2 regions of the Clostridium sp. LY3-2 genome follow, and region 2 is predicted to be linked to the other one. Evidence: riboswitches for the same ligand, from Rfam matches in the RefSeq annotation. Region 2 holds a riboswitch; the other holds the start of a gene.
What was found. A riboswitch is a leader RNA that binds a small molecule or an ion and turns the genes downstream of it on or off. The one in region 2 is predicted to bind S-adenosylmethionine.

Region 1: it holds a riboswitch for S-adenosylmethionine, as region 2 does, so the genes downstream of both, M4I33_RS12645 (methionine ABC transporter ATP-binding protein) here and M4I33_RS07730 (Na+/H+ antiporter NhaC family protein) in region 2, are expected to answer to the same signal.

The regions. Positions count from the first base shown of each region.
Region 1 covers NZ_JAMDLQ010000039.1:64,540-70,318, reverse strand. Annotated here, with positions in the region: gene ilvA (threonine ammonia-lyase) at 1-934, opposite strand, end outside; gene M4I33_RS12660 (hypothetical protein) at 1,086-1,850, shown strand; gene M4I33_RS12655 (DUF503 domain-containing protein) at 1,931-2,218, shown strand; gene M4I33_RS12650 (GNAT family N-acetyltransferase) at 2,252-2,749, shown strand; SAM riboswitch class I at 2,811-2,947, shown strand; gene M4I33_RS12645 (methionine ABC transporter ATP-binding protein) at 3,026-4,000, shown strand; gene M4I33_RS12640 (methionine ABC transporter permease) at 4,002-4,640, shown strand; gene M4I33_RS12635 (MetQ/NlpA family ABC transporter substrate-binding protein) at 4,662-5,471, shown strand; gene M4I33_RS12630 (YkvA family protein) at 5,595-5,779, shown strand, end outside.
Region 2 covers NZ_JAMDLQ010000022.1:62,818-68,596, forward strand. Annotated here, with positions in the region: gene M4I33_RS07720 (HNH endonuclease) at 81-482, opposite strand; gene M4I33_RS07725 (hypothetical protein) at 680-1,309, shown strand; SAM riboswitch class I at 1,378-1,535, shown strand; gene M4I33_RS07730 (Na+/H+ antiporter NhaC family protein) at 1,634-2,935, shown strand; gene ispF (2-C-methyl-D-erythritol 2,4-cyclodiphosphate synthase) at 2,981-3,454, opposite strand; gene M4I33_RS07740 (hypothetical protein) at 3,768-4,199, shown strand; gene M4I33_RS07745 (anti-sigma factor domain-containing protein) at 4,383-4,943, shown strand; gene rluF (23S rRNA pseudouridine(2604) synthase RluF) at 4,969-5,779, shown strand, end outside.

The DNA.
Region 1 (5,779 bases), on a different contig from region 2:
TTAAAGACGTTATAGTTAACATATCGATATTTCCACCACTTATAATAGATACTATATTTTTATCTTTAACATTTAAAAGTTTAATTGCAGCAAGTGATGCTGCGCCAGAAGCTTCAGCTATAAGCTTATGTTTTTCGCTAAGGATTAAGAAAGCTTCAACTATTTCAGTATCTGTAACTGTAATAATATCATCTACATATTCTTTTATAATTTCAAATGTTAAATCACCAGGGGATTTAACTGCTATACCATCAGCTATGGTGTTTACAGAATCTAAAGGAGTTAATTTGCCGTTTTTAAAGCTATGCGCCATAGCACATGCCCCTTCAGCTTGGACACCTATGATTTTGATGTTTGGATTAATTGATTTTAAAGCTAAAGATATTCCGCTTATAAGACCTCCTCCGCCGATTGGGCAAAGTATAATATCGATATCTTTTAAGTCTTCATAAATCTCAAGACCTATAGTTCCTTGACCATAAATAACATCAATATCGTTAAAAGGATGAAGGAAAGTCATACCTTTTTGCGATTCAATTTTTCTAGCTTCATTATAAGCATCATCATAACATTTACCGTGTAGTATAACATTACCACCTAAATCTTTAGTAGATTGTACTTTAAGATAAGGTGTTGTTTCAGGCATTACAATAGTGGATTTAACAGAAAGAAGATCAGCTGCATATGCTACACCTTGAGCATGGTTTCCAGCTGAGGAACAGACTACACCACGAGATAAATCATCAGATGAAAGCGATTTAATCTTGTTTAAAGCTCCTCTAAGTTTATATGCACCTGTAAGTTGTAGGTTTTCACATTTCATATAAACATTATTTGAAGTAAGCTTAGAAAATACATTACTATGAAGTAATGGTGTTTTGATTACTGTGTCTTTAATATTTTCTCTTGCAGTTTTAATTTTGTCTAAATGCATAAACTGCACCCCCTTTTAGCCTTTTACTTTATTATACATTTATTGAATATATAGTACAAACAAATAATCACATTTGTCCTTATAAAAAAATATATTAAATTATAGATGTATAGAGTTTTAGGGGAATTTTAATTTTGGAGAAATTTTGATTATGGATAAAGGGATTATATACAAAATAAAGAGAATTATGGGCCTTGTATTTTTAACAGTTTTATTATTTGCTATATATTATTTTTTGTTTCATAATTCTAGAGATATATTTACTTCTATAGTTATGAATATAGCAAGTATTCCTTTAAATATGTTAGTTACAGGGTATATATTTAATGAGATATTAAATAAACGGGAAAAGGCTAAAATAGAAAAAGAAATAAATATGCTAATTGGAATATTTTTTAATGAAGTTGGTACGGAAGTTTTAAGAATATTTGTAAATGCTGATGATTGTATTGATGATATAAGAGACAAATGCATTATAAAAAGGGATTTTACTAAAAAGGATTATGAAAATCTTATGGAGATTTTCTTAAATAATGATTTTTGTGCAAAGATTGATGGTATTGACCTTTTTGACCTTAAGATGATTTTAAATGAAAAGAGTAATATTATAATTGATTTAATTTCAAATACTATTTTAAAAGAAAAAGAAGGCTTTACAGATGCTGTAATTTCTGTTTTGCATTTAAGAGATGAATTAAACACTAGATTTTATTTAAATAAAATAGAATATGAGTATGAAAAAAAGCATTTAGAAGAAGATATAAATATATCCTATAGATTAATTGCAGTGAGGTGGGTTAATTATATAGAACACCTAGGAACCTATTATCCACAATTATTTACTAAAGCTTTAATAAGTTCACCTTTTGATAATAGGGATTTGAAAACAAAGGATGAAGAATATTTAAAAAAATAAATATACTATTTTAAAAATACAGGTAAAGTATCATAATATAAATAAAAGAAAATTACCTGTATTTTTAGTGAGGTGTAAATATGGACGTATTAATTATGAAAATAACTATAAGGAATTCTTTTGTAAAGTCATTAAAAGAAAAGAGAATGATAAGATTAAGCATAATTGGAAGACTTAAAAATAAATTTAATATTTCTATTTCAGAGATTGGTTATCTAGATGATCATAAATTAATGCAGTTAGGAATAGCTGGAGCTTTTAGTGATGTTAAAGTATTACATAGCGCAAAAGAAAAGATTATAGATTTTGTTGAAAGTAATATAGAAGGCGAAATTATAGATATTGAAGAAATAGCTGAAATCTTTTAATATATATTTAAAAATATATTGTGAGGTTTTATTATGAAATTAAGAAAAGCAACAAGAGATGATTTAAATAATTTTGAAGATATTTTAAATAGGGTTTTAGAATTAGGAAAGGTTACAGGCTTAAATTGGACTGAAAATTACCCAAGGAAAATTCATTTTGAAGAAGATTTAAAAAATGATGAATTATATGTTTTAGAAGATAATAAAGAAATAATAGGCGCAGTTTGTTTAAATGATAAATATGATATTAATTATAATAAAATTAATTTTTCTTATTCTAAACGTGCCCTACTTATACATAGACTTATGATAGATGGAAAGTTTTCAAACAAAGGTTATGGCAAAAAAATGATCAGAGAAATTGAAAAATTTGCATTAGATAACGGATATGACTCTATAAAATTAGATACTAACGAAAAAAATAAAATAGCTCAAAAGTTATATTTTGGTTCAGGGTACATAAAAAAAGGTATGATGAACTTAGAAGGAAAAGAAGGAAATTACATAGCGCTTCAAAAAATTCTAAAATAACTATTGACAAGCTATCTAAAAAAATATATATTAATATACAAGAAATGTAAAATTAAATAAATTCTTATCAAGAGCGGTGGAGGGACTGGCCCTATGAAACCCAGCAACCTATAAATATTTAAGCGTATTTTTCGTGTCTTAAATTATTTATAAGGTGCTAATTCCAGCAACTATTAAATTTTAGTTGAAAGATGAGAGGGTAGATTGAAGTGAGTTTTATATGCACTAGAGATTTAGTCTCTAGTGCATTTTTTATTTATAAAAGGGGGCTAAAATATGATTACTATAAAGAATATTAAAAAGAGTTTTGGGGATTTAAAAGTTTTAGATGATGTTTCGTTAGAAATAAACGAGGGAGAGATATATGGAATAATAGGGCATAGTGGAGCTGGTAAGTCAACTCTTTTAAGGTGTATAAACGGTCTTTCAAGCTTTGACTCTGGAAGCATAGAAGTTTTTAAAAATGAAATAAAAGATTTAAGTAAAGAGGAACTTTTAACTCTTAGACGTGATATTGGAATGATATTTCAAAACTTTAATCTTTTAGAGAGAAAAACAGTTTTTGAAAATGTAGCTCTTCCTCTAGAACTTTGGCAAAAGAAGCTTAGGCTAAGTAAAAATGATATAAGACTTAGGGTTAACGAACTTTTAGAACTTGTAAATCTAAAAGATAAAGAAAATAAAAAACCAAAAGAATTATCAGGAGGTCAAAAGCAAAGGGTTGCTATAGCTAGGGCACTTAGCTTAAATCCTAAGATACTACTTTGTGATGAGGCTACATCAGCATTAGACCCAAAGACAACAAGAGATATATTAAGCTTATTATCTAAAATAAATAAAGAATTAAAAATAACTATAGTTATAGTTACACATCAAATGGAAGTTGTAAAGGAGGTTTGTGAAAAAATAACACTCTTAGTAGATGGGAAAGTTAAAGCAGAAGGTTTTTCAGAAGAACTATTTTTAAAGCCAAAAAATGAGCTTAAAAATTTCTTATCTGAAGATGATATAGAGGTACTTCCGCAAGATGGTATTAATATAAAAATATATTTTGGAAAAGACTCTTCAGAAAATGCACTTATAACTAAGATGGCAAAAGAAACTTTAAAAGATTTTTCTATAGTTTTTGGAAAACTTGAAAAGTTTAGAGAAGATGTAATAGGTAGTTTAGTTATAAACGTATCTAAAGAAGACGAAGAAGTTATATTAAATTATTTAAAAGATAAAGATGTAGAATGGGAGGTTATATAAAATGTTTGAAATTTTAATAGAGGCTTTAATTCAAACTGGGATAATGGTTTTTCTATCAACATTTTTTGCACTTATAATAGGCTTTGTTATAGGCGTAGTATTAACTATTACTTCAAGCGATGGTTTAAAGCCAAACAAAATAGTATATAGCACATTAGATTTTATAATAAACATTTTAAGAAGTTTCCCATTTGTTATTTTAATGGTTGTTATTATTCCGATATCAAGGTTTATAGTAGGAACTTCAATAGGAACAGCTGCAACTATTTTTCCGTTAACTGTAGCTACAGCACCATTTATTTCAAGGATTATAGAAAATTCGTTAAGAGAAGTAGACAAAGGAGTTATTGAAGCGTCTAAATCTTTTGGGGCATCGGATTTTCAAATAATCTTTAAGGTTTTATTAGTTGAAGCTATTCCAAGTATAGTTTCTGGGTTAACTTTAACAATAATTAGCGTTATAGGATATTCAGCTATGGCAGGGGCTATAGGTGGAGGAGGACTTGGAGATGTAGCTATAAGGTATGGATATTATGGACTAAAGCCAGATATTATGATAGCTACAGTTATTATTCTAATAATAGTAGTACAAGGACTTCAAAGTTTAGGAAATTATTTTTATAAAAAATTATCAAAATAAATATTTAGGGGGCAATTAGATATGAAAAAAAGATTAGTAGGAACATTATTAATAGGAATTTTAAGTATAGGATTAATAGGATGTACAGGTAAAAGTGCAGAGGATGATAAAACTATAACTATAGGAGTTACACCAGTACCTCATAAGGAGATAGTAGAAATTGCTAAAAAGGATTTAGAAGATAAGGGGTATAAAGTTAATATAAAAGAATTTACAGACTATGTAATTCCAAACACTTCACTCTCTGAAGGAAGTTTAGACGCAAACTTTTTTCAACATATACCTTATTTAGAAGAAACTAAAAAGGCTAAAGGGTTAGACTTAGTTTACACTAAAAAAATTCACCTAGAGCCTTTAGGACTTTATTCTAAAAAGATTAAAAGCTTAAATGAATTAAAAGATGGAGACACAATATCAATTCCAAACGATCCATCAAATGAAGCTAGAGCACTTAAACTATTAGCTCAAAATGGAATTATAGAAATAAAGGATGGAGAACTAATAACTCCAAAGGATATAACTAAAAATCCTAAGAATCTAAAATTTAAAGAACTTGAAGCTGCAGCTCTTCCAAAAACTCTTGAAGATGTAGATGCATCTGTTATAAATGGAAATTATGCAATAGACTCGGGGTTCTCAGTTAAAAAAGATGCAATAATTAAAGAAGATAAAGATTCAAAAGGTTCAGAGCCTTATGCAAATATCTTAGTTGTGAGAGCAGAAGATAAGGATTCTCAAAAAATTAAGGACTTAGGAGAAGCGTTAACTTCACAAAAAGTTAAAGACTTTATTAATGAAAAATATGATGGTGCTGTAATCCCAGTATTTTAAAATTTTAGGATATTAAGCTTTAAAGTTTAATATCCTTTTTTCTATAAAAAAATAAGATGTTTTACTTCTGTATCTTTAGAGGTTAAAATTATAATTATAGATAGATTTTTGGAGGTATAACAAATGGAGGTTTCTAGCATATTAGTAAACTTAAAAGGAAGTGATGTTTTAAGTATTATTAATGACTTTATAAAAATAGAAGGTCTTAATCTTGATTATGTAGAAATTAATAATGAAATTTTAATAAAGGGCAGTTATAAAAAATTATTAAAAGTAAACTTTGAAGGTGCAATAAGCAATATAGAATT
Region 2 (5,779 bases):
GATGTCAATAAATAAAAAAAATTTATTTTATATGCAAATAGTATAAAATTTCTTAAAATCATAAATAATAATTAAAGTAATTAAATGCTATCTAAAAGCAATTTTAATTTTATATCTTCTAATATTTCATCTGTATAAAAGGAGCCACCCATAAAAGATAGGATAATATCATCCCTGTTAAAGCCTTCTTTATACAGTTTTATATTACGCGTTAATTTTTTTATTTTATTAGAGGTTGTACTAAAAATAATCATTAGTTCTTTTATAGAATAGTATCTTTTAGTTAGAATTTTATAAAGCTTCTTTTGAAGATTAATTTTATAAAAAAGATCTGTCTCTAAAGAGTGATGGGGTCCGTTTTTACCTCTGTGATGTTCCTCGCAAAGATACATATAATTTAATTCTATATCTAAACCGCCTTCACTGCGGTGAACGATGTGATGAATATCAGCAGGTTTTTTACAAATTTCACAAAAATACAAGTTTTAGCCTCCTAAAATGCAAAATAAATAAGTATATTACAATTATAAGATAAAAATATATAAATGTATATTTTATAAATATTTTAGTAAAAAAGGGTAAAAATCAAAATAAATGGTATAATATATTATATAGATTATTTGAAAGAAAGGTGATATTTATGAGGGAATCTTACAACACATTCGATTATTGGAGTGAAATGGTCGAAAAGAACAAGACAATTAGAGGTCATATGTTCATGAACACATTACCGAGCGAAAAATCTATTTACATGCACTCATTATGCTTCTCTAATAATAACGGCATTGAAAACGTATACGCATATTTTCCTAGTGCAAAAGCTCTTTTAGGGTATATTCAGTATTCTTTCTTACAAGAATTTTTTTATAAATGGATATATGGCACAGAAAAAGTATTTACAGACGTTCCTTTTGATACTGTAAGTAATACTATAGCAGATGGTCTTAGTAAGAAAAAGATAACAAAAGAAGAAGCTGATGAAATGCTTAAAGAATACAACGAAGTAAGAGCACTTTGGGACTCTCAAGATAGTGATATCGTTAGAGGGCTTGTTAAGTTTTCAAGAAAATTCAACAAATTTTGGTTAGGTGACAGTACTAAATTCTTATATCTAAAAGTCTATAAAACAACAGACGAACTTTGTGATTTCATAGAAGATGCATTAAAAATAAATACTGATATTGAAGAAAAATTCGGTGGATTAACTGTAGAAGAGTGGAAAGAAGTTTGCTTAAAAGCTCCAAGAGACAGAATAAAAGCAGGCGAATTAAGGGAAATATTCCTTAAAAAACTTTCTGAAACTATGTAAAACTTATTCTAAAAAAGTTGACAACTATATATATCATTGTTAGAATGAAAATCATAGAAAATTTAAAAGTCTTATCAAGAGTGGTGGAGGGACTGGCCCGATGAAACCCAGCAACCTTTGTAGTTGAAAGATAGTTACGTGTAGTGAGAAATCATTATGCGCATTTAGTATATCTATCTCTATATATTGGTGCTAATTCCAGCAGGTTATACCTGATAGATAAGAGGAGTATATTGTATTGTTATTTAAGCTTCTGATTCTATCGGAAGCTTTTTTGTTTTATACAAACTCTTGATAGACTTAAACTATTTGGAGGAGATAACAATGAAAGAAAAAAAAGGAAACATTTTTGCACTTTTGCCCTTATTAGTATTTATATTATCGTACATAGGAATAGCATATCTTGCTAAAGATTTTTATGCTGTTTCAGTTATAGTACCATTTTTAATATCAGCTATCGTTGCACTTATTATGAATAAAAAGGTGAATTTCGATAAAAAGCTTGAGATATTTTGCAAAGGGGCTGGAGAGCCTAACATAATCTTAATGATATTAATATTTGTTTTAGCAGGTGCTTTTGCAACTGTTGCAAAGGCTATGGGAGCTGTTGATTCTACAGTAAACTTAGGATTATCAATACTTCCAGGTAACATATTAGTTTCAGGTATATTTATAATAGCTTGCTTTATAGCACTTTCTGTAGGAACATCTATGGGAACTATAGTTGCACTTGTTCCTATAGCAGTTGGAATTTCAGAAAAAACAGGGATTCCTGTAGCTATAATAGTTGGGGCTGTAGTAAGTGGTGCTATGTTTGGGGACAACCTTTCTATAATATCAGACACTACAATTGCAGCAACTAGAACTCAAGGTTGTGAGATGAAGGACAAGTTTAAAATGAACTTTAAAATAGTTCTTCCGGCTGCAATAATAACAGCTATAATATTTGCAGTTATAACAGCAGGTTATGACACTTATTCTATAGGGAATTTTGATTACAGTTTAATAAAGATAGTACCTTATATAGGAGTAATAGTTACAGCTCTTTTAGGAGTTAATGTAATATTTGTTTTACTTGGAGGTCTTATTTTATCAGGAGCTATAGGGATTTTTACAGGAAGCTTAGATTTAATAACATTCTTTAAGAGCGCATCAGAAGGTATAGGTGGAATGAGTGAACTTATAATTATTTCAATAATAATTGCAGGAACAATAGCACTTATAAAATATAATGGCGGAATAGAATTTATATTAGAAAAAGGCTTAAAGAAATTTAAAACAAGGATGGGAGCAGAACTTGGAATAGGTTTCTTATCTGCGATTGTAGACGCTTGTACAGCAAACAATACTATTGCAATAGTAACAGTAGGTCCTATAGCAAAAGAGATATCAGATGAAACAGGTTTAGAAGGAAAGAGAGTAGCTGGAATAATGGATATGTTTTCTTGTACAGTTCAAGGAATAATTCCATACGGAGCTCAGTTAATTTCAGCAGCGGGACTAGCCGGCTTATCACCTTTTGCTATTATGAAATATTTATACTATCCATATTTAATGGGAATATCAGCTATAATAGCTATAGTTATATATTGGAGTAGAAGAAAAGAAGAAAATAAAATTATATAAATTAAAAAGGTTTTTCACTTTTGTGAAAAACCTTTTGTTTTATGTTTAGATTTTTGTTAGTAAAGTTATACTTTGAGAAGAGATTCCAAGTCCTTCACCAGTAAAACCTAAGCCTTCTTCAGTCGTAGCTTTAACATTAATTTTATCTAAATCAATATCTAATGCTTTAGAGATATTTTCTCTCATACTTTGTATGTGAGGAGCCATTTTTGGTCTTTGTGCTATTATAGTTGCGTCTATGTTATTTATTGAGTAATTATTTTCTTTTAATAATTTACCTACATGTTCTAATAATTTAATACTAGAAATTCCTTTATATTTAGGATCAGTATCTGGGAAATGTTTTCCGATATCCCCAAGTGCAGAAGCTCCAAGTAAGGAATCCATAATAGCATGAACTAAAACATCAGCATCTGAATGACCTAAAAGACCAAGTTCGTAAGGAATTTTAACTCCTCCTAAGATAAGGTCTCTTTCTTTAACTAATTTGTGGACATCATACCCTTGACCTATACGCATATAATCACCTCTTATGTGTTAATTATTTCTTCTATAAGTTTAACATAAAAGAAAATTATAAATAAGTATAGGTAAGATACCTTTCGCCTTTTATATCTAAAATCAACATATATAATATTTGAATTCATATTAAACCTATAAAACATTGATTAATATATTATATAAATATTTCCAAAAAGTGATTATTATTTTATTTTTAATGTTAATTTATTTAAAATAAGAAGATATTTAAGGTATAATTATTACATAATAGCTTAATAAAAAATATAAAAATTTATATATAGACAACGTTTTTTGGGGGGAGGGTTTGTGCGTGGAAAAATTCGAAAAGAATAAATACAGTTTTAGCGAAGATTCACCGGCCTTATTTGCAGTTGGTGAATCTATAGACGCGGCTAGAAGAAAACAAATAAATGAAATAATAAACGAATTATATGATTATAAAGTTTTACTTAAAGACCTTGTAGTATTAGAGCCAAGCATTAAACAAAGAAATATAATTTTAAATTTAGCTCTTTATATAACAAGTAACTTAGAAATATTAGAAAAATTTCAAAAAGATAAAGAGTTACCTATAAGAGAATTAAGAAGAACTACCTTTATATCTAAAAGTTTTGTTGAAAGATGGAATGATTATTTAATTGCATATATAGTTATATTTGCAAATCCTTATTATAAATTAGTTCAAGACTATCTTAGAATAACGGAAAATGGACAAATCATAGAAATAGAAGAGGTAGAATAAGTAAAAGAAACATATGAAAGCGATAATAAAGTAGTTAGCTTAGATGTTGAAAAAAAAGAAGAAGATAAAGATAGTGAAGAATCTGAAGAATCTAAAGAAGAAATAGATGAAACTTTAGATAATGATACTTAAAGTGATTTTGATAATGTTATAAGTATTACAAAAGGAATAGAAAATAAAGGTATGGTTTTATCTCTAACTAAAAGAATTATGTATCTTTTAACTAGTGTTGGAGAATTCAAAAAAGTTAAAAGGGATAAAGATTCAAAAGTTGGAAGAGAAGGCTTTGGAACTAAGAAAAAGAGTTTAAAGGATTTTAAAATCCCTATAGCTATAGTTATTCTTTTAATAATAACTGGAGTTTCTGTTTTTTATCATCAATATAAAAAGATAGATAGCACGATTTTAATAAAAACTACATCACAAGTTAAGCTTGATGTTAATCCTTTTGGTAGAGTAATCTATATTTATTCTTCAACGGACAGAGGAAAAGAAATGTTAAATGAATTAGGAGGCTTAAACGAAGATTTTGATGAAGTTTTAAGAAATGTGCTTAAGTATTCTAAAGATAATGGTATGGTGCCAGAAGGAAGAATATTTGTATCTATTACTGGCGACCCTATAAAATATGGTATGCTTGAAAAAACAGGAAGGTATATTATAGATAATAAAATAGAATTAGTAATAAATAATGCAGGAACAGAGCACAAGCTAAATGAAATAATGCAAAAAGAAAATAGTTAAACTTAAAATTTATCGAGGTATATTAATGAGCAAAAGAAGATTTAAAAATAATAATAATTCAAATATTGAATATAAACCTAAAAAAACTAAAAAGCCTAAAGTAGATGCTAAAAAGATAATAGTTCACGAAGATAGAAGTGAAGAAATAAGGCTAAATAAATATATAAGTGAAACTGGAATTTGTTCTAGAAGAGAAGCAGATAAACTTATAGAGTCTGGAAGAGTTTATATAAATGGTGAGAAAGCATCTATGGGAACTAAAGTTAAATCTTCAGATAAGGTAAAAGTAGATGGAAAGCTTATTTCAAAAGAAGAGGAATTAGTTTATATAGTTTTAAATAAACCAGTTGGAATAACTTGTACTACAGAAAAGAAGATAAAAGGTAATATTGTTGATTTTATAAATCACGAAAAAAGAATATTTAATATAGGAAGGTTAGATAAAGATTCAGAAGGATTAATTTTTATGACTAATGACGGAGATATAGTCAATAAGATTTTAAGAGCTGGAAACAACCACGAAAAAGAATATATAGTAACAGTAGATAAAAAAATAGATGAAAATTTTATAAAGAGAATGGGTAATGGAATAAAGATTTTAGATAAAGTAACTAAAAAATGCCTTGTATCTAAAGAAAATGCATATACTTTTAGAATTATTTTAACAGAAGGAATGAATAGGCAGATAAGAAGGATGTGCGAAGCTTTAGGGTATGAAGTTAAAAAGCTTAAAAGAATTAGGATTATGAACGTAAAACTCGATGGTTTAAGAACTGGAGAGTGGAGATATATGACAGAGGGTGAACTTAAAGGAATAAATAAACTTATCAGAAGTT